DNA from 2 places in the Streptomyces sp. NPDC018833 genome. Region 1 is predicted to be linked to the other one. Evidence: predicted binding sites of a transcription regulator. Region 1 holds the regulator's gene; the other holds the start of a gene.

What was found. Region 1 encodes HspR, which represses chaperone genes until heat shock. Its sites were predicted from a motif close to TTGAGNNNNNNNNNCTCAA; they were not measured.
Region 2: lon (endopeptidase La) is a predicted target of HspR. The motif match lies at 9,252-9,270, and genes of this name have one in related genera.

What each region holds. Positions count from the first base shown of each region.
Region 1 is NZ_JBIRZM010000016.1:4,680-18,852, reverse strand. Features, by position in the region: gene ACH5AF_RS27290 (hypothetical protein) at 1-1,009, opposite strand, end outside; gene ACH5AF_RS27285 (Uma2 family endonuclease) at 1,086-1,640, opposite strand; partial or broken gene ACH5AF_RS27280 (aminotransferase class I/II-fold pyridoxal phosphate-dependent enzyme) at 1,897-2,334, shown strand; gene ACH5AF_RS27275 (YbjN domain-containing protein) at 2,664-3,209, opposite strand; gene clpB (ATP-dependent chaperone ClpB) at 3,914-6,499, opposite strand; gene ACH5AF_RS27265 (pyridoxamine 5'-phosphate oxidase family protein) at 6,619-7,032, shown strand; gene ACH5AF_RS27260 ((2Fe-2S)-binding protein) at 7,203-7,520, opposite strand; gene ACH5AF_RS27255 (hypothetical protein) at 7,517-7,681, opposite strand; gene ACH5AF_RS27250 (helix-turn-helix transcriptional regulator) at 7,821-8,840, shown strand; gene ACH5AF_RS27245 (serine hydrolase domain-containing protein) at 9,220-10,104, opposite strand; gene ACH5AF_RS27240 (hypothetical protein) at 10,101-10,601, opposite strand; gene ACH5AF_RS27235 (heat shock protein transcriptional repressor HspR) at 11,155-11,625, opposite strand; gene dnaJ (molecular chaperone DnaJ) at 11,627-12,805, opposite strand; gene grpE (nucleotide exchange factor GrpE) at 12,836-13,486, opposite strand; gene dnaK (molecular chaperone DnaK) at 13,483-14,173, opposite strand, start outside.
Region 2 is NZ_JBIRZM010000004.1:513,577-527,749, reverse strand. Features, by position in the region: gene ACH5AF_RS12010 (multifunctional oxoglutarate decarboxylase/oxoglutarate dehydrogenase thiamine pyrophosphate-binding subunit/dihydrolipoyllysine-residue succinyltransferase subunit) at 1-2,299, opposite strand, end outside; gene ACH5AF_RS12005 (ATP-binding protein) at 2,579-3,682, opposite strand; gene ACH5AF_RS12000 (response regulator transcription factor) at 3,679-4,416, opposite strand; gene ACH5AF_RS11995 (spermidine synthase) at 4,519-5,214, opposite strand; gene ACH5AF_RS11990 (hypothetical protein) at 5,485-6,114, opposite strand; gene ACH5AF_RS11985 (hypothetical protein) at 6,111-7,493, opposite strand; gene ACH5AF_RS11980 (ABC transporter ATP-binding protein) at 7,490-8,251, opposite strand; gene ACH5AF_RS11975 (hypothetical protein) at 8,272-8,877, opposite strand; gene lon (endopeptidase La) at 9,293-11,740, shown strand; gene ACH5AF_RS11965 (pentapeptide repeat-containing protein) at 12,265-13,068, shown strand; gene ACH5AF_RS11960 (lysozyme) at 13,109-13,933, opposite strand.

The sequences.
Region 1 (14,173 bases):
CGAAGAGCATCGACTCGACGTGCCAGCCGCTGCGTGGCCCGATCAGGGCCTGCCGCAGTTCGAAGCAAGCGTCGAAGGCGCGCAGCCACAGCCGAAGCGGGTCGGCCAGCACCGGCCGGGCCTTGGCCACCGCACACAGACGCCCCTTGACCACCCGGACCAGGCGCGCCTTCTTCGCCCACTCCACCAGCAGTCCCAGCCGCGGCAGGTCGGCCGAAGAGCGCACCCCGTCGGTCTTGTCGCCGGTGCCGAGCAGGTCCACCAACTCGCGGGCATCCGCCATCCGCAGCCGTCCCGTGGCCGTCACGGGGCGGCCGTCCTGGCCCGTCCACTCGGTGAGTCCGCGCAACTGCGCCACGGTCGTCGACTCCCCGGCCGGTCGGCGCAGTTCGTCGTCCGGGGGGAGCATGACGGGCAGTTGTGGCTCGGCCCGGGCCGAGCCGGACAGAGCGCGGCCGGTCAGCCGCAGTTCCATGATCGCTTCGAGAGCCTGCTGATCGTAGGCGACCTCTCCACGCTGCGCCCGCTCCGCGAAGCGCTGCAACGCCGCCCCGTCCAGGACGTCCCCGCCCTGCTCGGCGGCCGTCATCGCCCAGAACTTCGCCACACCCCAGCGGGTCCGATCCGCCATCGCCGCCGGATACCGCTCCGCGACGGCGTCGACCGCGGCGAGGGAGTCCTGAAGTGCGGGGCCTCGCGGGTCCGCCAATTGCGCCGCGTGCAGATAACGCAGCAGCGTACGCAGTGTGCCCGGGGCATCGGAGCGTTCCTCCCCGGGAAGCTCGGTGACGGTCTGGGGCAGCCAGGAGAGCAGCAGTTCCTCTACGTGGCGCGCCTCCCACAGCCCCAGCCGGCCGTCGACAGTCGCCCCATGTCGGTAGTCCAGGGCCGCCTCGGCCGTGAACCCGTCCGCCGGCAGCCCCTGCTCCCCGGCCCACCGGACCAGCCGGTCGACCAGCAGCCCGCACGCAGCCTCGAACTCCTCCTCGGCCTCGGGTTCGAACCGCATCCGCATGAATTCGTCCAACCTGTCAGCAACAGCCTTGCCGTGCCACGCTATCGCCGAACCGGGGCCGGTAACTCGGTCAGCGGACGTCGGCCTCGGGCTCCGGACGCGGGAGTTCGTCGAGGTCGAGGGTAAAGGTGCGGCCGTCGGCCAGGGAGATGGGGAGCTTGCCCGTGCCGTACTTGTGGGTGTGTGCCGCGATGTAACCGGTGGCAGTCGGCTGGGTGTGGAGGACGACTTCCTGGGCGTAGGGGTCCACGACCAGGTAGATGGGGACGCCGTAGCGGCCGTACTTCGCGGTGCAGTCGTCGTAGTCCTTGCGTGCGGAGGAGGTCGAGACGACCTCGGAGATCAGCAGGACGTCTTCGAAGCTGTAGCGCTTGCCTTCCCGGCGGGCGTCCTCACGAAGAATTGTCAGATCGGGGGCGGAGTTCTCGTCGGCGGGGAAGTCGATGTAGACGTCGGAGGCGGTCTTCGCATGGCGCCCGAGGGACACGATCGTGTCGTACTGCATCGACTTGATCGTGTTGGAGTGCTCGAAGCTCTGCGGAGTCATGATCACCTTTCCGTCAGCCCCGAACAGGACCGTGTACCCCTTGGGGAACTCGGTGTGCACGATCGCGTCGACACTCATGGAATGCTCCTTCCCGTGTGTGGTCAGGATACGGCGGACAGCGCCGTGTCACCGAGCTCGGCGGTACGGCTGTGGATCGGCCCGGACAAGTCCTGCGACCACCCTGGCTCCGTCGTGCAGCGGGAGAAGCACTGAGGGAGCGGATGCCTTTGGACCGTGCATCACGGAACACGAGCCGCGACCGGCTCGCCGGCAGTGCTGGAGACGCCCGTGGGGACCCTGTTGCACGACACACGAATGAGTGCACGAACGAGGCGTCGGCTGGGTGACGGCGGCACCCGAGCTGGTGAGCGCGGTCCGCTCGGCGAAGCAGTTCCCGACGTACGTGTCGGCGGGGCCCTTCCAGTACGCGGTCGCGGAGGCGCTGCGGCTCCCGGACACGTACTTCGACGGCCTGCGCGCCGATCTGCACGCCAAGCGCGATCTGCTGGGCGCGGGGCTCGCGGCCGCCGGTTTCACGGTGTACCGCCCGGCCGGGACGTACTTCGTGACGACCGACATCCGCCCGCTCGGCGAGGCGGACGGCTTCGCGTTCTGCCCGTCGCTGCCCGAGCGGTGCGGGGTCGTGGCCATCCCCAACGCGGTCTTCTACGACCACCGCGACCAGGGCGCCCCGTTCGTGCGGTTCGCCTTCTGCAAGCGCACGGAGGTCCTCGAGGACGCGGTCGCGCGGCTGAAGTCCCTGGCCGCCTGAGGAACGCCGGTACGCGCTGGTTGCTTCGCCCGGTCGCCATCGGGGGTTGCGGGCGTGCGGTGCACCGGTGGAGACGGTGGTCACGTTCGTGACCGCGTCCGCCGTCTCCACCAGAAGACAACATCGACCTTCAAGGCCACCAGGCCCCAGGTACCGCTCAGGTGGCCGGGAGCCGGGGCAGTTCCTTCGGGAAGACCCGCGCATCTGGCATACCCGAGACACCGGCCCGGTGGCAGCGCTTCGCCCCGCCGCATAACGGCGGGGCGAAGCAACAGGCCCGCATTGACGCCGGGCCCGCGCGCACGCGTGGTGCGTCAGGCGCCGATGCGTCAGGCGTCGTCGGCCGGCTTGTCCTCGCCGGCGTCCTCGGCCTTCTCCAGGCCGAACTGGTCGACGATGAACCGGTCGAACTCGATCGACGCGCGCACCCAGCTGACCGTGGACGACACGAAGTGCTCCAGGCTGACGCCGGTGCCGATGAGCATCTGCGCCTCACCGATGAGACGGAGGGACTGCTCCTTCGTCTCCTCGTCCTCGTGCTGGTGCGTGTAGACCTTCGGCCACAGGGTGCGGCGGTTCCAGTCGTCGATGGTGTCGAGGAGCCTCGCCCGGTCCTCGACCGCGTGCGGACGGTCGTAGAAGGTGCGCACCGAGAAGACCTGCTGCTCGTTCTCGCCGCGGAACATGAAGTACGTGCGGAATTCCTCCCACGGCGCCGCGAGGTCGCCCTCGTCGTCGACGACGTACTTCAGTTCCATCTGCTCGAGCAGCTGCTTGACCAGGTCCTGGTCGGGAACGACGGGGCCCGCCGGTCCTGCGGCCTGAGGCTGGGGCTGGCCCCCGAAATTCGGAATCGAGGACGGATCGATGGTCACCGTGTATTTCCCTTCGTACGGATGCCGCCATCCTCTCCCATCCCCGCCCGTGCGTGGCAAGCCCCGCCGCACCCGATCCGCTGCGAGCTGATCCGACGCGGGGATTCCCCCGAACCCCCTCGCCTCGAATGCCCCCTGCGGCCGGGTGGCCGTGGGAGTTTCCCCAGCGGGGCTGGTTTTCGCCGCGCGCGGTCAGCCCGTGCGGGGACTGCCCGGGGGAGGCCCGGAGTACCGCCCGAAGGGCCCCGGGGCGAAGCCCAGGAGGGGCCTGAGGACACGCGCCCCGTATCCCGGCTTGCCCCCGGTCTGGCGGCACTCCCCGGGCTCCGCCCGGGGATCCCAGACCCACGGCCGCCAAACCGTCCACGCCCTGCGGGCGAAGCCCCGGACCGGCGGGGTACCTCCCACGGCCACCAGGGCATCACGGGGCCTGGGGCGGAGACCCCGGACCAGAACAGAGGCACCCCAGCGCTCCGCCGGGACCCATGCCCACGGCCGCCAAGCCGTCCACGGCCCCGGGGGCGAAGCCCCGGATCAAGATCGACCTCCACACAGCCGCCAAGCCATCCAGGGCCTGCGGGCGGGACCCCGGAACGGGATGGGCACCTCCCACGCCCGCCACGCCATCCCGGGCCTGGGGCGAAGCCCCAGTCAGGCAAGGGCGGGCAGGGGAAACGCCCCGTGCGGCGGACCCGCCCCGTCACCTACCGCGCCACGCCCACCAGCACGCCGTCCTCGAAGCGGTCCACGCGGACCGTGTCGCCGTCCTTGATCTCGCCCGCGAGGATCTCCTTGGCGAGGCGGTCGCCGATCGCCGTCTGCACCAGCCGGCGCAGCGGCCGGGCGCCGTACGCGGGGTCGTAGCCCTCGTCCGCGAGCCATTCCAGCGCCGCCGGGGTGACGTCCAGGGTGAGCCTGCGCTCGGCGAGGCGGCGGGCCAGCCGGTCGATCTGGAGGCGGGCGATGTGCGCCAGCTCGTCCTTCGACAGGGCCGAGAAGACCACCAGGTCGTCGAGGCGGTTGAGGAACTCGGGCTTGAAGGTGGCCCGCACCAGCTCCAGCACCCGTTGCTTCTTCTCCTCGGCGCCGGTCAGCGGCTCGACCAGGTACTGGCTGCCGAGGTTGGACGTCAGGATCAGGATGGTGTTGCGGAAGTCCACCGTCCGGCCCTGCCCGTCGGTGAGCCGCCCGTCATCGAGGACCTGGAGCAGGATGTCGAAGACCTCGGGATGCGCCTTCTCCACCTCGTCCAGCAACACCACGCTGTACGGGCGGCGCCGCACGGCCTCGGTGAGCTGGCCGCCCTCCTCGTAGCCGACGTAGCCGGGGGGCGCGCCGACCAGGCGGGCGACGCTGTGCTTCTCGCCGTACTCCGACATGTCGATACGGACCATCGCCCGCTCGTCGTCGAAGAGGAAGTCGGCGAGCGCCTTCGCCAGCTCGGTCTTGCCCACACCGGTCGGGCCGAGGAAGAGGAACGAGCCCGTCGGCCGGTCCGGGTCGGCGATCCCCGCGCGCGTACGCCGGACCGCGTCGGACACGGCCTGCACCGCCTCGCTCTGGCCGATCAGCCGCCGCCCGAGCTCCTGCTCCATGCGCAGCAGCTTCGCGGTCTCGCCCTCCAACAGGCGGCCCGCCGGGATGCCGGTCCAGGAGCCGACCACGTCCGCGATGTCGTCGGGGCCGACCTCCTCCTTGACCATGGTGTCCTTGGACGCCTCCTCCTCGGCCTCGGACGCGGCCTCCAGATCGCGCTCCAGGGCCGGGATCTCCCCGTAGAGCAGCTTGGAGGCGGTGTCGAAGTCACCGTCGCGCTGGGCGCGCTCGGCCTGGCCGCGCAGGTCGTCCAGCCGCTCCTTGAGCTCACCGACGCGGTTGAGGCCCTGCTTCTCCTTCTCCCAGCGTGCGGTCAGCCCGCGCAGCTCCTCCTCCCGGTCGGCGAGGTCGCGGCGCAGCTTCTCCAGGCGCTGCACGGAGGCGGGGTCGGACTCGTTCTTGAGCGCGAGCTCCTCCATGCGCAACCGGTCGACGGCGCGCTGCAGTTCGTCGATCTCCACGGGCGAGGAGTCGATCTCCATCCGCAACCGCGAGGCGGCCTCGTCCACGAGGTCGATGGCCTTGTCCGGCAGGAAGCGGGAGGTGATGTACCGGTCGGAGAGAGTGGCCGCTGCGACCAGCGCAGAGTCGTTGATCTGCACCTTGTGGTGGGCCTCGTAGCGGCCCTTGAGCCCGCGCAGGATCGCGATGGTGTCCTCGACCGTCGGCTCGGCGACCAGCACCTGCTGGAAGCGCCGCTCCAGCGCGGCGTCCTTCTCGATCCGCTCGCGGTACTCGTCCAGGGTGGTGGCGCCGACCATGCGCAGCTCGCCGCGGGCCAGCATGGGCTTGAGCATGTTGCCCGCGTCCATCGACGAGTCGCCGCCGGCGCCCGCGCCGACGACCGTGTGCAGTTCGTCGATGAACGTGATGATCTGCCCGTCGCTCGCCTTGATCTCGGACAGGACGGTCTTCAGCCGCTCCTCGAACTCGCCGCGGTACTTGGCGCCCGCGACCATCGCGCCGAGGTCGAGCGCGACGAGCCGCTTGTTGCGCAGGGACTCGGGGACGTCGCCCTTGACGATGCGCTGGGCGAGGCCCTCGACGACGGCGGTCTTGCCGACGCCGGGCTCGCCGATGAGCACGGGGTTGTTCTTGGTGCGCCGCGACAGCACCTGCACGACGCGGCGGATCTCCTGGTCCCGGCCGATGACCGGGTCGAGCTTGCCCTCACGGGCGGCCGCGGTGAAGTCCGTGCCGAACTTCTCCAGCGCCTTGTACTGACCCTCGGGGTCGGGTGTGGTCACCCGGCGCCCTCCTCTTGCCTTCTCGAACGCGTCCAGCAACTTCCTGTCCGTGGCACCCTGCCCGGCCAGCACCTCACCGGCCTGCCCGCCCCTGGCGGCGATGCCGATGAGAAGGTGCTCGGTGGAGACATAGTCGTCACCGAGCTCCTTGGCCCGCTGGGAGGCGTCGGCGATGACCGCCAGCAGCTCGCGGTTGGGCTGCGGCGGCGCGACGGTGGAGCCGGTGACGCTGGGCAGCGACGCGAGGAGGCGTTCGGCCCCGGACCGGACGGCGGCCTGGTCGGCGTCGACCGCGGCCAGCAGATCGGTGATGTTCTCGTTTTCCTGTCCCGCGAGGAGCGCGAGCAGCAGGTGCGCCGCGGTCAGATCGGCGTGCCCGTCCTGCACGGCCCGGTTGCTCGCCGCGTTGATCGCGTCACGGCTCTTGTTGGTCAGCTCGGCGTCCACGTGCCCTCATTCCTCCCTGCTGATGGGCTCTGCCCAACACTGACTCCGTCAACCTTCACAAAGTTGAGTCTATTCCACTCATGGTGTGAACGAACAGGCCACGCAGGTAGGTTCCGCCCATGGCCATCGATACCCGGAACCCTGGCGTGTCGTATCTCAGCTTCTGGCGTGAGTACCACATGTGCACCCTGACGACCCCGCGCCCGGACGGCACCCCGCACGTCGTGGCGGTGGGCGTGACGTACGACCCCGAGGGCGGGACGCGCGGCATGGCCCGGGTGATCACGAACAAGCACAGCCGCAAGGTCGCCAATGTCCTGGCCGCCGGCCCGGAGGGGGCACGGGTCGCGGTGTGCCAGGTGGACAAGGGCCGCTGGGCGACGCTGGAGGGCGTCGCGACCATCCGTACGGAGCCGGATGTCGTCGCCGACGCGGTGAGCCGCTACGCGGAGCGGTACGGGCGCACGCCGTCGCCCAATCCGGACCGGGTGGTCATCGAGATCGCGCTGACCCGGGCGATGGGCCGGGCCTGACGCCCGGCACCCGCTCGCGCGGCCCAGCGGGCGGCCCGAGCGGGACGCGGGCCCGCCGGCCCGGCCGAAACGTTTCCTGGCAGCACAGCGGCGCCATCGTGTTTCAGGTCCACGATGGCGCCGCTGTGTGGGGGAAGCACCCGAGCGATTTGAAACGACGGGGGAATCGCTCAGGCACTGCGGGGGGTGGCGGTGGTGTCTGGTTCGACGAGCTGGTGATCACGCGCGTCGAGATTGACGAAGATCATGCCGTACCGGATGGCACAGCGGACCGGCTGCGGGGCTCCGCGCGGCCGTCGCAGGCACCGGTAGGCGCGGACGTCCTCGTCCTCTTCGCGGGCGACGACGATGGGCTCTCCGAACAGGGTGACCATCAACGAGTCGCCACGGTGGGGGATTGCCGTGACGAGGTCGATGAAGTGCCACCCGGAGCGATATGCCGTCGCCATCTCCCGTCGGAAGACCCTGTCGTCCGGGGGTATCGTCATGCGTCCGCCTTCACGGGCGGGGCATCCCAGCCGCTGTCCGGCGGTCCGGTGACGGCCTGCACGTTGTCCCAACCGCTGTCCGCCGGGAAGTCGGCCGGATCGAACCCCGTGGCACCCGCGGCGCCGAACGCCACGATCGCAGAGAAGACAGCGGCAAGCACCGAGCGAAGCATTCTTTCGCGCATAGTCGGCTTCGTCCTCACTTGATGGTTTCTTCTCCCCCGCATCACAAGACGATGGCTCATTCAGGCATGTCAATGCCACAGGGGCGATGCATCATGTTCCTGTACGTACAGGACCCTGGGGGGTGGAGATTTGCCGCGGGACGCCATAAAACAGACACATCCCCATGCGGTCACCGATCTGTGCGAAGAAGGAGCACGGCTCTACGTCAGCGCTCTGAGTACCGGACGGATCAGCAGATCCGACGCGGAAGCCGCCCCCTGCCTCCTGGAATTCGCCCTGTTGCACCCGGATCCCGACGACGCGACCTGGCTCCGCCCCGTCCCCCCGTCCGTCGCGTTGGCGCAAAGGCTGCACCCCATCGAGCGGGAAATCCTGGACCGCCGGCGGCTGTCCATCGAACTGACCGACGCGTTCGAACCGTTCATGGCCATCAGCGCCCAGAACCCGGCGAGCACCCACGCCATCACCGTGCTGGAAGGCTTCGACCGGATCAACGCCGCGCTCAATCTCGCCACGTCGGAGTGCCGCACGGAGATGCTGACGATCCAGCCCGGCGGCGGGCGGAGCGCACACGTCCTGACCCAGGCCCTGGAGCGTGACCGTCCGCTGATCGACCGCGGCGTCAGCATCCGCACGCTGTACCAACACACCGTCAGGTACAGCCAGGGCACTCTCGCCTACGTCGAGCGCATATCCGCCGGCAAAGTGGAGATCCGCACCCTCGAGGAACTCATCGAGCGTCTCATCGTGTTCGACCGCACGGTGGCGTTCATCCCCGCACGGGACGATCGCCGTGTGGCCCTGGAACTGCGGCACCCAGGACTGGTCGAGTACCTCATCAAGGTCTTCGAGCAACTGTGGCGGCGCGCCGTGCCCTTGGTGGAGGAGGTCCCGTACGACCCCACCCCGGACGGCATCTCGGGCGTCCAGCGCTCCATCGCCAGGCTCCTGATCGAGGGCCACGTCGACGAGGCCATCGCCCGCCGCCTCGGGATGAACGTCCGCACCTGCCGCGCCCACATCGCCAAGCTCGCCGCCACGCTCGGCAGCGGGAGCCGCGCCCAACTCGGCTTCCTCATAGCGAAGTCCGGCATCCTGGAAGAGGGGTGCCTGCGCGGCGCCGACCACGACTGATCATCCCCCTCCATACCGGACGTGATTTTCCGAGGATGCCTGCGGCAGTGCGCCGGGACCGCCGTCATCTTGCTGCAGTTCAGCAACCGGAGCCCGTGACGGCGCCCCGCAGTCACCTCAATCGGCGCTAGGCCCCGGAGCGTCGAGCAGCCCCGAGCGAGCGATGCGCGACTTGTTTGCGGCAGGTGCGTCGCACGCTGCGTCGCGCCACAACCTCGTCGGCGTATCCCTCGGCGAGCAGCCGCGCGATGGCCGCCTGCCGCTCGGTCACACCTTCCGCCGCGGAAGAGGGCGGTATGGCCCCGGCCGTTCGCGGGGCCTGGTGCCACAACCGCTCGAAGACGGAGACGAGATACCCGACCAGGGCGCCTCTCGGCGTTCACCGGCCCTGCGGGGCAGCCTCCTTGGTCGCCTTCTTCGCCTCGGCGAGCAGCTTCAGTCCGGCCCGGTCCGTGCCGGCGGGCCGGCCGGCGAGCCGGTGCACGACCGCCCAGACGCCGGTGCCGGGAAAGGCGCCGGCGAAGACGGAGGCGTCCCGGGTCGCTCCGTTGTGCCAGCGCAGTTCGCCCGCGCTCTGCCAGGACGCCGCGGGTTCGCCCAGCACCTGGTCCACCAGCAGGCCGGTCACCAGGGCCGCCACGGCCCGCGGGGTGGCCCACAGGCCGCCGGCGGGCAGAATCGGGCCTGCCATGCTCCAGGGAGCGCGTGGCCGCCCGAACAGGCCGCGGGCGGTCAGGCTCCGTTCGGCGGGCGGCCGGGCCGTGACGTCGCCCACCCCCAGCGGCGCGAGCACGTACTCGCGCAGGAGGTCCTCGTACGTGCCGCCGCCCGCGGCCTCCAGGGCGGCGCCGAGGACGGCGTAGCCGAGGTTGGAATACTCCTCGCCGGCACCCGGCGGCCGCAGCGCGATCTCGTCGAGCCGCCGCAGGACCCGGTCGAACTCCTCGGCGTCGAGCGCCGCGTACGGGTCGCGTGGGTCGGTGGCGGACGGCAGCGGATGCAATCGGGGAAGGCCCGAGGTGTGGTCCGCCAACTGCCGCAGGGTGATGTCCGATCCGGCGGGAACGGCCGGAAGCCACCTGGTCAGCCGGTCGTCGGGATCGATCCGGTCTGCCGTCGCAAGGCGCGCGAGCAGCGTGCCGGTGAGGACCTTGGTGAAGGAGCCGATCTCGACGTACGCGTCCGGGTCGTGGCCGTGCTCGGCGCGCAGGGGGCCGGTGCCGGTGATCGCGCACACCGGCGCGGGGCGCAGCAACTGCCTCATGTGCCGGTCCACTCCCTCAGCAGCGCCTGGCGCGCCGGGGGCTTCGGCGTCGTGCCGTCGGCGACCCTGCCCCATTCCGCGAGGGTCACCGGAGAGGCGGTGCCGTCGACGAACCGGGCCAGCAGATCCTGGGAGAGGATGAACTCCTCCTCGACATAGGCCGCGGCGGCGGCCGAGTGAACGCGCAACTCCTCGGCCCCTTCAGCGGTTTCGAGCCGCAGGATCATTTGCGGCGGTTCGATGGCACCGCCCAGCGCCACGGTGAGCACCGTGTCCACCGCCAGCGACAACCTGCGGCGGGACGCGCTGCGCACAGGGGCGCCCTCGACGGTCGCCGAGCGCAGTTCCGCCCAGGTCCAGGTCCTCCCGCCGGTCCCGTCGGCCCCGCCCCGGACGGCCTCCACGCCCTGCCCGGTGAGCCGCACACCACGGCCCTCGGTGCCGGGCGGGGCACCCACGTACACCGCATCCGCAGTGATCCAGAACAGTCCGACCATCGCCACAGTTGACTCCCCCTCATGGGTGTTACGACCTGGTGTGCCACGGCCCGGGGCGGACGGCACGGCCGCCTGCGCCCGGACGATCAGCCTGCGTTCTCGGCGGAGGCCGTCCACGCGCCGGAACGGCGGGCCGTTTCGGCCATCCGCCCCGCTGCCCCGCCGGCGATCCGACGCGCGTCCGCACCCGGTCCGCCATCCGGATTCCCGCGGTGAGCGGCCGGCTCAGGAAGATCAGGTCGCAGGCCACCATGGTCAGCGCTCGCGAACCGAATGACGCCGGAACTGCGCGTTCAGTTGCTTCCCCCTCAACCTGCCGGGTTGTTTCTGACGAAAGAAAGCAATGCCATCTGAACAGCGGCATCAGGCGGATACTCATGTCAGCTTCCCGCACCGGGCCCAGCACCTTCCTGCCGCGGCCGCGCGCCCCCGCGCCCCACCCGGCACGCCCCCGACGGGCACACGGGCACACGGGCACACGGGCACACGGGCATACAGGCATACAGGGAAGGGCCGGAGAGCATCTGCTCTCCGGCCCTTCTCGTACAAGGCTTCAGGACGATCTGCCGCCCTGGTCGGGCCGCTTGGGACGCCACACCACCAGCGCGCTCGTCTGCTGCACGTCCTGGTACGGCACGAGGTCACGCCGGTAGGAGGCGTGCACCTGCGCCTCACGCTGCTGCATCGCCGCCGCCGCGCCCTCCACGGCCGCCGACAGCTCGGCGACCCGGGCCTGGAGCGCCGCGACCTGGTTCTCCAGTTCGATGATGCGCTTGATCCCGGCGAGATTGATGCCCTCGTCCTGCGACAACTGCTGGACGGTGCGCAGCAGTTCGATGTCGCGGGCCGAGTAGCGCCGACCCCTTCCGGCCGTGCGGTCGGGCGAGACGAGTCCCAGGCGGTCGTACTGCCGCAGGGTCTGCGGGTGCAGGCCCGACAGCTGCGCGGCCACCGAGATGACGTACACGGGCGACTCGTCGGTCAGTTCATAGGGGCTGCGACTGCGGCCCGGACGGCCCTCCATGTCATGCTCCCTTCGCGGCCTGGAACAGCTCGGCCCGCGGGTCCTCCTCCGCGGTGGCTTCGCGGTAGGCCTCCAGCGCTTCCTTCGCCTTGTCGCTGAGCTCGGTCGGCACGGCCACCTCGATGGTGACCAGCAGGTCCCCGCGGGTGCCGTCCTTGCGGACCGCGCCCTTGCCGCGGGCACGCATCGTCCGGCCGTTCGGCGTGCCGGCGGGCAGCTTCAGCGTGACCGCGGGTCCACCGAGGGTGGGCACCTTCACCTCGCCGCCGAGGGCCGCCTCCGCGTAGGTGACGGGCACGGTGACGGTGAGGTTGTCGTCCTTGCGGCCGAAGACCGGGTGCGCGTCGACATGGACGACGACATACAGGTCACCGGCCGGTCCGCCGCGCTCGCCCGGCGCGCCCTTGCCGCGCAGCCGGATGCGCTGGCCGTCGGACACGCCGGCCGGGATGCGCACCTGCATGGTGCGGGAGGAGCGGGCACGCCCGCTGCCCTTGCACACCTCGCAGGGCGTCTCGGCGATCAGGCCGCGGCCCTTGCAGTCCACGCACGGGTCGGTCAGCGAGAACGACCCGCTGCCGCCGCGCGAGACCTGGCCGGTGCCTACGCAGGTCGGGCACACGCGGGGCGTGCCGTTCTTGTCGCCGGTGCCCGAACAGGCCTTGCAGGGCGCCTGGCTGGACATCCGCAGGGGGACCGTGGCCCCGTCGACGGCCTCGGTGAAGCTGAGCGTCACCTCGGACTCGATGTCCTGGCCGCGGCGCGGCTGGGTGCGGGTGCCCGGGCCGGCACCCCGGTTGAACAGGCCGCCGAACACGTCCCCGAGGCCGCCGCCGAATCCGCCGGCACCGCCCTGGCCCCCGCCCGGGGCGCCTCCGAAGAGGTCGCCCAGGTCGAAGTTGAAGGTGCCGCCGGCGCCGGGACCGGGCCGGAAGCCGCCGTTGCCGAACAGCGAGCGGGCCTCGTCGTACTCCTTGCGCCGCTTGGGGTCGCCAAGGATGTCGTTGGCCTCGGAGATCTCCTTGAAGCGCTCTTCGGCCTTGACGTCACCCTTGTTGGCGTCCGGGTGGTTCTCGCGGGCGAGCCTCCGGTACGCCTTCTTGATCTCGGCCTCGGTGGCGTCCTTGGGGACGCCGAGAACCTTGTAGTAGTCCTTCTCGACGAAGTCCTTCGTGCTCATCGACGTCCCTCCTCTCGGACGATCATCGCGCTAGCCCTCGTCGGGGCCACCGCTCTCCTCGTCGGCCGGCTTCTCTTCCTTGGCCGCCGCCGGCGCCGCGCCCGGCTGGGGCTCGGCCACCGCGACCCGCGCGGGGCGGATCGTGCGCTCGCCGATGCGGTACCCCGGCTGGAGCACCGCGACGCACGTCGTCTCGGTGACATCCGGCGCGTACGAGTGCATCAGAGCCTCGTGCACGGTCGGGTCGAAGGGCTCGCCCTCCTTGCCGAACTGCTGCAGACCCATCTTGGCCGCGGCAGTCTCCAGGGACTCGGCGACGGACTTGAACCCGCCCACCAGCTCCCCGTGTTCCCGCGCACGGCCGATGTCGTCGAGCACGGGCAGCAGCTCGGTCAGGAGCGTCGCCGTGGCGATCTCCTTGACCGTGACCCTGTCGCGCTCCACGCGGCGGCGGTAGTTCTGGTACTCGGCCTGGAGCCGCTGGAGGTCTGCCGTGCGCTCGTTGAGCGCCGTACGGACCTGGTCCAGCTGTGCCGTCAGACCGGCGATCTTCGCTGCGTCCCCTGCCGGTGCCGCCTGGCCCTCCTTCTCGGAGGACTCGGCGGACTCGGCGGCGTCCTCAGGGGCGGCGCCGGAGGGGACGTCGGGCTTCTTGTCGAAGCCCGGAGTCTCCTCCGTCACGCGGCACCACCCTTGATGTCCTTCTCGTCGTCCACGATCTCGGCGTCGACGACGTCGTCGTCGGCCTTGGCCTCACCGGCGGCACCGGCACCCGCGGCCGCGTCCTCGGGGGCGGCGTTCGCGTACAGCGCCTGGCCGAGCTTCTGGCTGACCGCGGCGACCTTCTCGGTCGCGGTGCGGATCTCGGCCGTGTCGTCGCCCTTGAGCTTCTCCTTCAGCTCGCCGAGCGCGGTCTCGACCTCGGTCTTGACGTCACCGGGGACCTTGTCCTCGTTGTCCTTGAGGAACTTCTCGGTCTGGTAGACGAGCTGCTCGCCCTGGTTGCGCGACTCGGCGGCCTCGCGGCGGCGGTGGTCCTCGTCCGCGTACTGCTCGGCCTCCTGGCGCATGCGGTCGACCTCGTCCTTCGGCAGCGAGGAGCCGCCGGTGACGGTCATCTTCTGCTCCTTGCCCGTGCCCAGGTCCTTCGCGGTCACGTGCATGATGCCGTTGGCGTCGATGTCGAAGGAGACCTCGATCTGCGGGACACCGCGCGGGGCCGGCGGCAGACCGGTCAGCTCGAACATCCCGAGCTTCTTGTTGTACGCCGCGATCTCGCGCTCGCCCTGGTAGACCTGGATCTGCACCGACGGCTGGTTGTCCTCGGCCGTGGTGAAGATCTCGGACCGCTTGGTCGGGATCGTGGTG
Region 2 (14,173 bases), on a different contig from region 1:
CGGCCTCCGGGTCGTCGCCGTTCACGTGGAAGATCGGCGCCTCGATCATGCGGGCAACGTCGGTCGCGTACATCGACGAACGCGACGACTCCGGGGCGGCGGTGAAGCCGACCTGGTTGTTGATGACGATGTGGACCGTGCCGCCGGTGCGGTAACCCCGCAGCTGCGACATGTTCAGCGTCTCGGCGACGACACCCTGGCCGGCGAAGGCCGCGTCACCGTGCAGGGCGACCGGCAGGACGGTGAAGTCCGTGCCGCCCTTGTTGATGACGTCCTGCTTGGCGCGGGAGACACCCTCGAGGACCGGGTCGACGGCCTCCAGGTGGGAGGGGTTGGCGACCAGCGAGACCTTGATCTGCTCGCCGTCGAGGCCGGTGAACGTGCCCTCGGCGCCCAGGTGGTACTTCACGTCGCCGGAGCCGTGCATCGACTTCGGGTCGAGGTTGCCCTCGAACTCGCGGAAGATCTGCGCGTACGACTTGCCGACGATGTTCGCCAGCACGTTCAGGCGGCCGCGGTGGGCCATGCCGATGACGACCTCGTCCAGGCGCGACTCGGCGGCCGAGTCGATGACCGCGTCGAGCAGCGGGATGACGGACTCGCCGCCCTCCAGGGAGAACCGCTTCTGACCGACGTACTTGGTCTGGAGGAAGGTCTCGAAGGCCTCCGCCGCGTTCAGCCGGCGCAGGATGCGCAGCTGCTCCTCGCGCTCCGGCTTGTGGTGCGGGCGCTCCACCCGGTCCTGCAGCCACTTGCGCTGCTTCGGGTCCTGGATGTGCATGAATTCGATGCCGGTGGTGCGGCAGTACGACTCGCGCAGCACGCCAAGGATGTCGCGCAGCTTCATCATCGACTTGCCGGCGAAGCCGCCGACGGCGAACTCGCGCTCCAGGTCCCACAGGGTGAGGCCGTGCTCGGTGATGTCCAGGTCGGGGTGCTTGCGCTGGCGGTACTCCAGCGGGTCGGTGTCGGCCATGACATGGCCGCGGACCCGGTAGGAGTGGATCAGTTCGAAGACGCGCGCGGCCTTGGTGACGTCGTCGTCGTGGGAGGCGTCGATGTCCTTGAGCCAGCGGACCGGCTCGTAGGGGATGCGCAGCGACTCGAAGATCTCGTCGTAGAAGCCCTCCTCGCCGAGGAGGAAGTTGGCGACGATCCGCAGGAACTCGCCCGACGCGGCGCCCTGGATGACGCGGTGGTCGTACGTGCTCGTGAGGGTCATCACCTTGGAGATGCCCAGCTTGTTCAGGGTGTCCTGCGACGTGCCCTGGAACTCGGCCGGGTAGTCCATGGAGCCGACGCCCATGATGACCGACTGTCCGGGCATCAGACGCGGCACGGAGTGGACGGTGCCGAGGCCGCCGGGGTTGGTCAGCGAGACGGTGACGCCGGTGAAGTCGTCCATCGTCAGCTTGTTGTTGCGGGCGCGGCGGACGATGTCCTCGTAGGCCTGCCAGAACTCGAAGAAGTTCAGCGTCTCGGCCTTCTTGATGCCGGCGACGACGAGCTGGCGGTCGCCGTTGGGCTTCACCAGGTCGATGGCCAGACCGAAGTTGACGTGGTCCGGCTTGACCAGGGTCGGCTTGCCGTCCTTCTCCGCGTAGCTCCAGTTCATCGACGGCATGGCCTTGATGGCCTGCACCATCGCGTAGCCGATGAGGTGGGTGAAGGAGATCTTCCCACCCCGGGCCCGCTTGAGGTGGTTGTTGATGACGATGCGGTTGTCGAACAGCAGCTTCACCGGGACGGCGCGCACGGACGTGGCCGTGGGCACCTCCAGCGAGGCGTTCATGTTCTTCGCGACCGCGGCGGCCGGGCCGCGCAGCGTGAGGTGCTCGGGCCCGGTGGAGGCCTCGGTCTCCGGCGTGGCGGCCTTGGCGGCTGCGGCGGGCTTCGCCGGGGCCGCCTTCGGTGCCGGTGCCGGTGCCGGTGCCGCGGGCTGGGCCGCAGCGGCCGGGGCGGCCTGCGCGGGAGCGGCGGGCTGGGCAGCGGGCTTCGCCGGGGCGGCGGAGGCGGCCTGTGCGGGTGCCGCCTCCTGCGCGGCCGGCGCGCTCGGGGTCGTGGTGGTGGCCGCGGCGGCAGCCGCCGACTTGTCCTTGTCCGCCGCGCCGGCAGTGCCCGGCTTGTAGTCGGCGAAGAAGTCCCACCAGGCGCGATCGACCGAATTCGGGTCCTGGAGGTACTGCTGGTAGATCTCGTCGACGAGCCACTCATTGGCTCCGAACGCGGCGGCAGGATTCTGGCCCTGCTTGCCTTGGTCGGTCGAGATGCTCGAGTTACTGGGGGACTGAGACGACACGGCGAGAACCGCCCTCTTCCGCTTCACAAGGTGATGGACAGCGGAAATAAAGGCTACGCCTCCCTGGCCGGGAGGTGCAGGCCGGGCGGGTCATCGTCGCGCAAGTCACACCGAAAGGCGGGTTTCGGGGTTGTGAATGGCGGGAAACAAGCGAAGTTTCGCTTCTGTGAGGGTAGGCCCCATCACGGCTGCAGCCCTGTGGCCTGCAGTCTTTCGCTGGTCCCGAACGAGTCCTGCCCGCATACACCCAGAACAAGCCCCTCCGGTTCGAACCCTACGTCAACCTCGCGGTGACCGGACCCCCGGCAGAGTGACGCGAATCCGGCAGCCGCGCGCGGATTCGGCCACTCCGATGTGGCCGCCGTGCAGATCCACCGCCCAGCGTGCGATCGCCAGCCCCAGCCCCGTACCGCCGTCGCTGCCCGGACCGTGCGGTGCGGCGACCTGGCCCCGGTTGAACCGCTCGAAGACCCGGTGACGCTCCTGCTCCGGGATGCCGGGCCCCTCGTCGACCACTTCCAGGTCCAGCGACTCCCGGCCCTGGCCGCGCCTGGCCCGTACCGTCACGCGGCCGTGCGGCGGCGAGTGCTTCACCGCGTTGTCGATGAGGTTCGCCACCACCTGGTGCAGCCGCTCGGCGTCCGCGTGCGCGGTCAGCTCCGGCGGAGAGACGTCCAGGTGCAGGTGGACGTCGGTACGGGTGTGGTGGCCGGAGCCGGAGGCGAGGCCCCGCTGGGAGGATGCGAGATTCGCCTCCTTCAGCACACCGGACAGATAGGGCCACACCTCGAAGCGGCGGGCCTTCAGCGGCAGCACACCGTTGTCGAGCCGGGACAGGTCCAGCAGCGTCTCCACGAGCCGGCTGAGGCGCTCGGTCTGCTTCAGCGCCGTGCGCATCGTCTCGGGATCGGCGGCGGAGACCCCGTCGACCACGTTCTCCAGCACGGCGCGCAGCGCGGCGATCGGGGTGCGCAGCTCGTGCGAGACATTGGCGACCAGCTCCTTGCGGTGCCGGTCCACCGCCTCCAGGTCGTCGGCCATGCGGTTGATCGTTGAGGCCAGGTCGCCCAGCTCGTCGCGGCGGTCGGCGCCGCGTACCCGGCGCGTGTAGTCCCCGTGCGATATCCCCTTGGCGACCGTGTTCATCTCGTCCAGCGGCGCGGTCAGGCCGTGCGCCACGAACTGCGTGATCAGCAGGGTGGCGATGATCGTGAAGACGGTGATGAAGCGGATCTCGGTCTTGCTGTGGAAGGCCATCAGCAGCAGACCGGTCGTGATGAAGACCGAGACGACGACGAGCGTGCTGAGCTTGGTCTTGATCGAGATCGCGATGGAGGCGGCACCCAGCCGCCCGCGCACTCGGCCGCGGGGGCGCGGGGTCATGGCGCCGGCGTCTCCAGCGCGTACCCGACGCCATGGACCGTGCGGATCCGCTCGGCGCCGATCTTCCGGCGCAGCGCCTTGATGTGGCTGTCGACGGTACGGGTGCCGGATGCGTCCGCCCAGTCCCACACCTCGGCCAGCAGCTGCTCACGCGAGAGCACCGCACGCGGGGTGTTCGCCAGGCACACCAGCAGATCGAACTCGGTGGGGGTGAGATGCACGTCCTCGGCCCGCACCCGCACCCGGCGCTGCGCGTGGTCGATCTCCAGCTCGCCGAGGCGGAGGATGCCGCTGCGCGGCGTGACCGCGGCGAGCGCCGCGCGCTCCACGCGACGCAGCAGTACGTGCACCCGGGCGGCCAGCTCGCGCATCGAGAAAGGCTTCGTCATGTAGTCGTCCGCGCCGACGCCGAGACCGACCAGCATGTCCGTCTCGTCGTCACGGGCGGTGAGCATGAGCACCGGCACCGGACGCTGCGCCTGGACCCGGCGGCAGACCTCCAGGCCGTCGAAGCCCGGCAGCATCACGTCCAGGACCATCAGATCGGGCTGCCACGCCTCGGCGGCGTCCACGGCCGCGGGGCCGTCGAGGGCCGTCTGGACCAGGAAGCCCTCGGCCCGCAGCCGGGCGGCGATGGCGTCCACGATCGTGGCGTCGTCCTCGACGACCAGCACCCGGCGCTGGGCCCCGGGAGTGGCCGCGACCCCGTTGTGCGTGGTGTGTGTCTGCTCCATCGCCCCGCCCCTGTACCTGTTTCACCGCTAGCTGCACGGAATCCGGATCGAGGTTGATCCCGTGTGTGTCCCAGCAGCGTAAGGGCATCGAAGGGGTCCCGGCTACGCAGGGCGAACAGCGAGGTGGACCACGTCGGGTACTCCTCGGGCAAGGCGGATCTCTTCGGTTCTTACCCCGGTGAATCCGGCATTCCGCAACTCGTCCTCGAATGCGGCGGAAGGCTGTGCGGACCACACGGCGAGTACGCCCCCGGGCCTCAACGCCCCCTGACAGGCGGCAAGTCCGGCAGGAGAGTACAGCTCGCCGTTGTCCTCGGTGACCGTCCAGTCGGGCCCGTTGTCGATGTCCAGACACAGTGCGTCGTACTGGTCGTCCGTGGTCCGCAGATATGCCACAAGGTCCGTGTGAAGGATCACGCAGCGTGGATCGGCGAGGGCCTCACCGGAGATCGCCGCGAGCGGCCCCGACCGGTGCCAGTCGATGATCGCCTGCTCGCGCTCGACGACCGCGATCCGCCGCCAGGCCGTGTTCGCGGCGGCGTGGGCGAGGGAGAAACCGACCCCGAGACCGCCGATGAGGACACTGGGCGCGACGTAGCCGGTGGTCACGGCGTCGTACGCGGCGTCGATCAGCAGTCGCTCGGAACGCCCGTCGGAGGTGTCCATCAGGAAGCACCCGTTGGCGATGATCTCGTGCACCGCCGCGTCCCCTTCGCCGCGTCTGCGCAGCACGACCTCCCCGTAGGGCCCCTCGCGCCGGTCCAGGGTGACGGTGGCGTCGCTGACGGGGAACGGCATCGGGGTGACCTCCGGGCGGCGGGCGGGTGACGACAGGGATCGGTGCCATTTTGTCGGGCCGCAGTGGGCGGGACAAACCTGTTCCTGGCCGCCCGGGGGCGGTGCCCCCGGGCCGGGAGCACCGCCCGTTACGCCGGGCCCCGGGCCCCGGCCGCGCAGGCGGGAGGCACCGATTTGCGGCCTGCCCGGGTGGCGGGACCGCGTCCGAGGCGGCTACCCGGCCGCGGCCCCCGAGCGCACCTCTGGTGGGCCCGGGGCCCGGGGCCGCGGTCAGGCGGCTGTGCCTCCGGTGGGCCGGGGGCCGCGGCAGGCGTGGAAGGTGACGCCGAGCACGAAGGCGGCGAGGGCCGTCGCCCACGCGCCGGGCAGGTCTCCGGACTGCATCGGCCAGGCCCAGATCTGCGCCGCACCGCCGTGCGTCCTGGGCGCGCCCAGATAGACCGCGCTGAGGTAGGCGAACGCGGGCAGCCAGCTCAGGCGCGCGCCGATCACGGCGGCCGCGGCCGCCGTGATCCCGACGGCGCCCAGGGTGTTGCGGACCATGGCCGGAGGGCCGAACGTACCGTCGTCGTCGGCGACGACCGCGACCGCGAGCAGCGCCGAGGCGAAGGCCGCGAGACCGGCCGACTGGACGAGACGCCTCGGCCACCAGGGGCGGACCGCGGCACGCTCCAGCTCCTCCATCGGCGAGTGCAGGCCCGTGCCGATCAACGCGGCGGCCATCAGCGGGGCGAGCGCGACCACCGGGACGAGACGTCGGGAATCGAGATGGGCGTCCAGCCCGTACGCCGCCCAGGCCGCCAGCACGGTGACGGCCGCCAGCGAGGTGACGGTGAGGGGGACGGCGCGCGAGCGCGCGAGCAGCAGCGGACCGGCCAGGCGGGAGAAGGGGGCGGTCACAGGGCCGGCACCTCCTTCGGGTCGCAGCTGTGGACGGTGGCGAAGTAGCGGGACAGCCATTCGCGGCGCTCGTCGTCGGGCATGGCGGCCAAGCGGGCCCGGACCGCCCGGTCCGCCTCGACATGGGCGATCGCGGCCTCGTCGCCCGCCTCACCGGCCAACTCCAAGGTGTCCCGCTCGCTGGCCTGCCGCACGGGAACCGGGGCCAACCAGTCGGTGACCGCCATGTCGACCCGGCGGGCCCGCTCGTCCTCGGCGCGCGCGTCGCAGGCGTCGTGGCTGCCCATGATCGCCGCAGCCCCCTCCCATGCGTACTGCTCGGGGTCGGTCAGTTCGCCGCGTACGACGATCCAGCCAAGCGGGGTCAGCATGGGCAGTTGAGCCTCGTCCGGCCCGGGCTCCCCGACCAGGTCCTCGAAGCGCGCGGGAAGGTTGTCGACCCCGTCGAGGCGCTCCTGGAGCGGAGCCAGGGCGTTCCTGACCTCGGGGAGCAGACCGGGACGGAGTGCGTTGACGCAGATATGCGGCCGTACCGACGTGTCGCACACCTGGCGCTGCGCGAGGGGGTGGGGGCGCCACATGCCGTCACCGGTCTGCGCGACGACGACCCCCGCGACGGCCGCGGCGGCGAGCGGCAGCAGTGCGGTGGACCGGCGGCGGGCCGCGTACGCGAGCACCGCGGCGGCCGCCAGGCCGCCCGTCCAGGTGATCGCGGCGACGGGCTGCCACCACACGGGAATCATGTCGCCCATCGCCTCCGCGGACGCCGGGCTGAGGTGGCGCGCCCGGCTCGTCCCGTAGGACGGGATGCCGAAGAGGAGGTAGCAGCACACGGCGAGCGCCGGTGCCGCCGCCCGCCACGCCACCAGCCGCCCCACGACGTGCCCCAGCAGTGTCATGGCCGCCAGGAAGGCGGCGTCCACGAGCATCGGGGCGAGCAGCGGACGACCGGCGGACGTGTACGGCCAGGTGGCGGCCAGCGTCCCCGCCGCCACGACGCCGTAGCCCACCACGATCCACCCCGCCGTGGGCAGCGAGGCCGTCAGGAACTGGGCAAGCGGGGCGCGCGCGGCCGATGCGCGTAGCTCGTCCGTGCGCCGCCGCCGCTCCCTGCCGCCCTGCCAGCAGCCGGCGGCGGCCGCGAGAGGACCGCCGAGCAGCGCGGCCACGGTGTTCAGCATCATCTGCGTCTCACCCCAACTGCCCTGCCACCGCGGTGCCTTTCCGGCGAGCGCGATCCCGAGCGTGACGGCGACGGCGACGCCCGCCCAAGGCGCGGAGCCGCGCCGCAGCTCGCTGCGGAGCGGATGCGGCGCGGGGCGCGCCGCCGCGATCGGGGCCGCGGGTGTGGCTACGGGTGCGGGTGCGTTGGCGGTCATCGGCGTGCCGCCACGCGGTCTGCGCGGTGGTCGCGGAGGGCTGTCGTGTAGCCGCGTTCGATGGGGTTCGTCCCGTACTCGTCCGCGGCGGAGCCCTTGCCGAGGGCGATCAGTTCCCCGGTGGTGCCGCGGAAGGCGAGCCGGCCGGACTCGATCAGGGTCACCTCCGAGCAGGCGGCCGCCACGTCCTCCACCAGGTGGGTGGAGACGATCACGGTGGCCAGGGTGCCGAGTTCCCGGAGCAGTGCCCGGAACTCGACACGCTGCTCCGGATCGAGACCGGCGGTCGGTTCGTCGAGCAGCAGCAGCTCCGGCTCGTTCACGATCGCCTGCGCGATCCCTACGCGGCGCAGCATGCCGCCCGACAGCGTCCTGACCTTGGCGTCGATGCGGTCGCCGAGGCCGACCCGGTCCACCGCGCGTTCCACCGCGCCCGGGACGGCGCCGGCGTCCATCTCCTTCAGCCACGCCACATAGGCCACGAACTCGCGCACCGTCAAGCCCGGGTAGTAGCCGAACTCCTGTGGCAGATACCCCAGTCTGCGCCGGACCTCCGCGCGCGTCCGGTGCACCGCCACATCGCGGCCCAGCAGTTCCACGCGCCCGCCGGAGGGGGCGGCGACGGTCGCCAGGACACGGATCAGCGAGGTCTTGCCCGCGCCGTTCGGGCCCAGCAGTCCGTGCACGCCGGCCCCGAACGACACGTCGACGGCATCCAGCGCGACGGTTCTGCGGTGCCGGACCGTCAGGCCCGTCACCTCTGCCCTGCTTGCGGTGCTCACATCTTCTCCAGGTGGTCGAACGAGGAACGGCGCAGCGAGAGAAGCGCCACGCAGAGCACGGCCGCGCCGCCCCAGGCGCTCTGCGTGGCGGGTCCGCCGACGACGTGGGCGAGGCGGTCGGCGATCTCCGGCGGCATCGCCGCCAGGACGGGAGCGACGACGACGGCCAGCCAGCCGACCCCCAGAGCCGCGGCGGCCGTGCGGCAGCCCACGTACGAGCCGAGCGCCAGTGCCGCGAGGGTCAGCGCGAGGCCGGGCAGCAGCCACGCCGCCGCGCCGGGCCCTCCCGCACCGGGCGGCAGCAGGGCACCGACCGCGGTGAGCAGCGGGACGCCGGCCGCGAGCACGACGGCGGTGCGCGCCAGCAGCAGCCGGAGCCCGCCGGACGGCGTGGACAGGGCGATTTCGTACAGCGGGTCCGTGTGCCTGCCGTACGACAGCCCGACCCCGGCGAGCGGAACCAGCGGCGCGACGAGCAGCAGCATCGGCCGCGCGCCCTGGTAGCCGGCCCCGTACCCGAGCCCGAGCGCGCCCGCGCCGACGAGCAGCAGCGCGACGACCCAGGCGCGGTGCAGCCCCGGTCCCAGGGCCCGCAGGCGCAACCTGGAGGCCCAGGCCTGCCGGATCCGCCCGCCGGTCCGTGCCCGGGGGGTCCGCCCGGCGACGCACGGCTCCGTCCGCCCGCCGGTCCGTGCCCGAAGGATCCGCCCGGCGGCGTACGTCTGCCGGATCCGTCCGGTGGCGTACGGCTCCGTCCGCCTGCCCTGGCCGCGACGACGGGTTCGGCCGCGCCTCGGGACACGACCCAGCCGCGGACCCAGGCGGCCGCAATGACGGAAGTCTGCATGGGGCCATTTACACAGGACGGTTGGCGCGGGCGCCAGGCCCGGCGGCACGGTGGAGCGCCTTCCTCGGTGGGGCTGGGTGATCGCTCTCAGCGAACAGCCCACGGGGAACATTGTTGGGCTCATATGCATTGAGTCGGTACAGCTCAACTTGACTGCCTAAGGGGAGATCATGGCTGCCGATGTCACGGCTCACTCACCGCTCACGCTGCCCGTCCTGCCGCTCGACGACGAGGTCGTACTGCCCGGCATGGTCGTGCCGCTCGACCTGTCCGACACCGAAGTACGGGCCGCGGTGGAGGCCGCCCAGGCTGCCGCCCGTCCCTCCGGCAACAAGCCGAAGGTGCTGCTCGTTCCCCGCATCGACGGCACATACGCCGCGACCGGTGTGCTCGGCACGGTCGAGCAGGTGGGCCGGCTCTCCGACGGCGACCCCGGCGCACTCATCCGCGGCGTCGGCCGCGTCCGCATCGGCGCCGGCACCACCGGTCCCGGCGCGGCTCTCTGGGTCGAGGGCGCCATGGTGGAGGAGACCGTTCCCGACCCTTCCCCTGGGCCCCAGGGGGCCCGGGGAGGCCCCATGCCCGGCGCCGTCACGGAGCTGGTCAAGGAGTACAAGGCGCTGGCCACCGACTGGCTGAAGAGGCGCGGTGCCTGGCAGGTCGTCGACCGCGTGCAGCAGATCGAGGGCATCTCGCAACTCGCCGACAACTCCGGTTACTCGCCGTTCCTGACCACCGCTCAGAAGATCGAGCTCCTGGAGACCACGGACCCGGTGGCCCGGCTCAAGCTCGCCACGGAGCAGCTGCGCGACCACCTCGCCGAGCAGGACGTCGCCGAGTCCATCGCCAAGGACGTCCAGGAAGGCGTCGACAAGCAGCAGCGTGAGTTCCTGCTGCGCCGTCAGCTCGAAGCCGTGCGCAAGGAGCTGCGCGAGCTCAACGGCCAGGACGGCGACGACGAGTCCGACGACTACCGCGCCCGCGTCGAGGCGGCCGACCTGCCGGAGAAGGTCAGGGAAGCCGCGCTCAAGGAGGTCGAGAAGCTGGAGCGGGCCAGCGACCAGAGCCCCGAGGGCTCCTGGATCCGCACCTGGCTCGACACCGTCCTCGAACTGCCGTGGAACGAACGCACGGAGGACGCCTACGACATCCGGGGAGCCAAGGCGACCCTGGAGGCCGAGCACGCGGGCCTGCAGGACGTGAAGGAGCGGATCACCGAGTACCTGGCGGTGCGCAAGCGGCGCGCCGACCGGGGGCTGGGCGTGGTCGGCGGGCGGCGCGGGGGCGCGGTGCTCGCGCTCGTCGGCCCGCCCGGCGTCGGCAAGACCAGCCTCGGCGAGTCCGTGGCCCACGCGATGGGTCGCAAGTTCGTGCGCGTCGCGCTCGGCGGCGTACGGGACGAGGCGGAGATCCGCGGCCACCGGCGCACCTACGTCGGCGCGCTGCCCGGCCGCATCGTCCGCGCGATCAAGGAGGCCGGTTCCATGAACCCGGTCGTCCTGCTCGACGAGATCGACAAGGTCGGCTCCGACTTCCGCGGCGACCCGGCCGCGGCCCTGCTCGAAGTCCTCGACCCCGCGCAGAACCACACCTTCCGCGACCACTACCTGGAGGTCGAACTCGACCTCAGCGACGTCGTCTTCCTCGCCACCGCCAACGTGCTGGAGGCCATCCCGGAGGCGCTGCTCGACCGGATGGAGCTCGTCCGGCTCGACGGCTACACCGAGGACGAGAAGATCGTCATCGCCCGGGACCACCTCGTGCCGCGCCAGCTGGAGCGGGCGGGGCTCGCGGTCGGCGAGGTGACGCTGGACGACTCGGCGCTGCGCAAGCTGGCGGGGGAGTACACCCGCGAGGCGGGCGTACGGAACCTGGAGCGGTCCATCGCGCGGCTGCTGCGAAAGGTGGCGGCCCAGCAGGAACTGGGCGACCGGGAGGAGCTGCCGCTCACCATCACCGACGGTGAGCTGCGCGCGCTCATCGGACGGCCGCACCACGTTCCCGAGTCCGCCCAGGACCCGGCCGAGCGCCGCACCGCGGTGCCCGGCGTGGCCACCGGGCTGGCGGTGACCGGCGCGGGCGGCGACGTCCTGTTCGTCGAGGCCTCGCTCGCCGACCCGGAGACCGGTGCCGCCGGACTGACCCTGACCGGTCAGCTGGGTGACGTGATGAAGGAGTCCGCACAGATCGCGCTGAGCTTCCTGCGCTCGCACGGCGCCGAGCTGGAGCTGCCGGTCGCCGACCTCAAGGACCGGGGTGTGCACATCCACTTCCCGGCGGGCGCGGTGCCCAAGGACGGCCCCAGCGCGGGCGTCACGATGACCACGGCGCTCGCGTCGCTGCTCTCCGGACGCCTGGTGCGTACCGACGTGGCGATGACCGGTGAGGTGTCGTTGACCGGTCGGGTGCTGCCCGTCGGCGGCGTGAAGCAGAAGCTGCTGGCCGCGCACCGCGCGGGCATCACGACCGTCGTGATCCCCAAGCGGAACGAGGCCGATCTGGACGACGTGCCGGCCGAGATCCTCGACAGGCTGGAGGTCCACCCGGTCACGGACGTCCGCCAGGTGCTGGAGCTCGCGCTCTCCCCGGCGGAGGTGCCGGTGACGGCCGCGGCCTGACCGCACGGCGGGGCACGGACCCGGCGGAGGCGATCCACGTGATCCCCGCCGGGTCCGTCCCTGTCCCTGCCGGTCCGTACGGTGCGCGTGCCGCGTCGACAGCCCGCCGGGTGCGTGGCGGATCCGTGCGGCGCCCCTGCCGGGTGCGTGCCGGGCCCGTGCCGCGCCGACGGGCGGGCGCGTACCGGGCCCTGTCGTGTCCCCGCCGGGTGCGTGCCGGATCGGTGCGGCGTCCCCGCCGGGGTGCGCGCCGGGCCCGTGCCGTGTCCCTACCGGGTGCGTGCCGGGGTGCGCGCCGGGCCCGTGCCGTGTCCCTACCGGGTGCGTGCCGGGGTGCGCGCCGGGCCCGTGCCGTGTCCCCGCCGGGTGCGTGCCGGATCGGTGCGGCGTCCCCGCCGGGTGCGCGCCGGATCGGTGCGGCGTCCCCGCCGGGTGCGTGCCGGGCCCGTGCCGCGCCGACGGGCGGGCGCGTACCGGGCCCTGCCGTGTCCCTGCCATGTCGGCGTGTCCGGCACAATGGACGGATGACCGCCCTGCAAGCCGACTGCTCGAACTGCTTCGGGCTGTGCTGTGTCGCACTGCCCTTCTCCGCATCCGCCGACTTCGCCGTGGACAAGCCCGCCGGAAAGCCCTGTGGCAACCTTCGGACGGACTTCGGCTGCGGCATCCATGAGCGGCTGCGTACGAGCGGCTTCCAGGGCTGCACCGTCTACGACTGCTTCGGCGCCGGCCAGCACGTCTCCCAGGTCACTTACGGCGGTACGGACTGGCGGCAGGCACCGGACACCGCGCGGCAGATGTTCGCGGTGTTCCCCGTCGTCCGCCGGCTCCACGAGCTGCTCCGGTACGTGGAGGAGGCGCTGACGCTGCCGGCCGCGCGGGAGGTGCACCCGGCGCTGCGCCGGCAGCGGGAGACGGTCACCGAGCTGACCCGCCTCGACCCCGACGCGCTGCTGGAACTCGACGTCGCCGCGCACCGCCAGGACGTCAACGTACTGCTGCTGCGCGCCAGTGAGCTCGTCCGAGCGGGCGTGGGCAGGGGTGGGAAGAAGAAGGACCACAGGGGCGCGGACCTGATGGGCGCCCGGCTGCGCGGTGCGGATCTGCGCGGGGTGAGCCTGCGCGGCGCGTATCTCATCGCCGCCGACCTCACCGGTGCCGATCTGCGGCAGGCCGATCTGATCGGGGCCGATCTGAGGGACGCCGACCTCTCCGGTGCGAATCTGACCGGCAGCTTCTTCCTCACGCAGCCGCAGGTCAACGCGGCCCGCGGCGACGGCGCCACCCGGCTGCCGCAAGGGCTGACCCGCCCCGCGCACTGGTCGTGACGACCGGCACGGCGGGACGGGGCAGTCGAGGGTCGGGGGCTCAGCCGTTGGCGAGTGCCTGGAGGCGGTCGTAGGCGCCGTTGAACTTGTTGTGGTCGCCGACGATGGGCCCGGAAGAGGTGTACTGCCACATCGTGTAGTAGCTCCAGCCGGCCGGGAGCGTTCCGGGCGTGGTGTTGTAGCGGGCGATCCACAGCGGGTTGGTGGAGCCGAAGCCGCCGTAGTTGCCGGTGCACTGGGTCCACCAGCTGGTCGCCGTGTAGATGACCGCGTCCCGCCCGGTCCGGTACCTGTAGCGGTTCAGGAAGTCGCGGATCCAGGTGACCATCGCGGACCGCGACTTGCCGTAGCAGGCCGCGCCGTACGGATTCCACTCCACGTCCAGCGCGCCCGGCAGGGTCTTGCCGTCGCGGGACCAGCCCCCGCCGTTGTTGACGAAGTAGTCCGCCTGGACGGCGCCCGTGGTCGTGTCGGGGGTGGCGAAGTGGTACGAGCCCCTGATCATGCCGATGTTGTAGGAGCCGTTGTACTGCTGGGTGAAGTACGTGTTCTTGTAGTACGTGCCTTCCGTTGCCTTCACGTATGCCCACTTGACGCCGCTGTTCCACAGGGCGGCCCAGTCGACGTTGCCCTGGTGGCTGGAGACGTCGACGCCTTCCGTCTGGACGGCGCGGGTGTCGCCCGGGGTGCCGCCCCGACCGTCATGGGCGATCACGCCCATCCCCATGCGCGCGGAGCCGCGCTCGGGTTTGGGGTCGGCCATGGCGGAGCTCGGGACGGCCGGCAGGAGGGCGAGGAGTGCGAGGAGAGTGCCGGCCGCAGCGAGACGCCTGCGTCCGGTCGTTCCGGATCTGTGCACGGGCATGGCGTGCCTCCGAAGACCTCGGTGAGGGGGGTGAGGGGATCTGACGATGTGTCGACATGTCGTGGCGGAAAACTGCTTGGTGTGGACATGCCATGAATACGCTACGCACGTAGAACACCCCGTGGAAGGGGCCCGGGTTGCCGCCGTTGGTCTACGCCTGCGAAATACTTGCCGAGCTGCGGCGACGTGAGACGCCGGAAGAAAATTTCATCACCAGGAAAGCGCGCGAGGGGTGCTGAC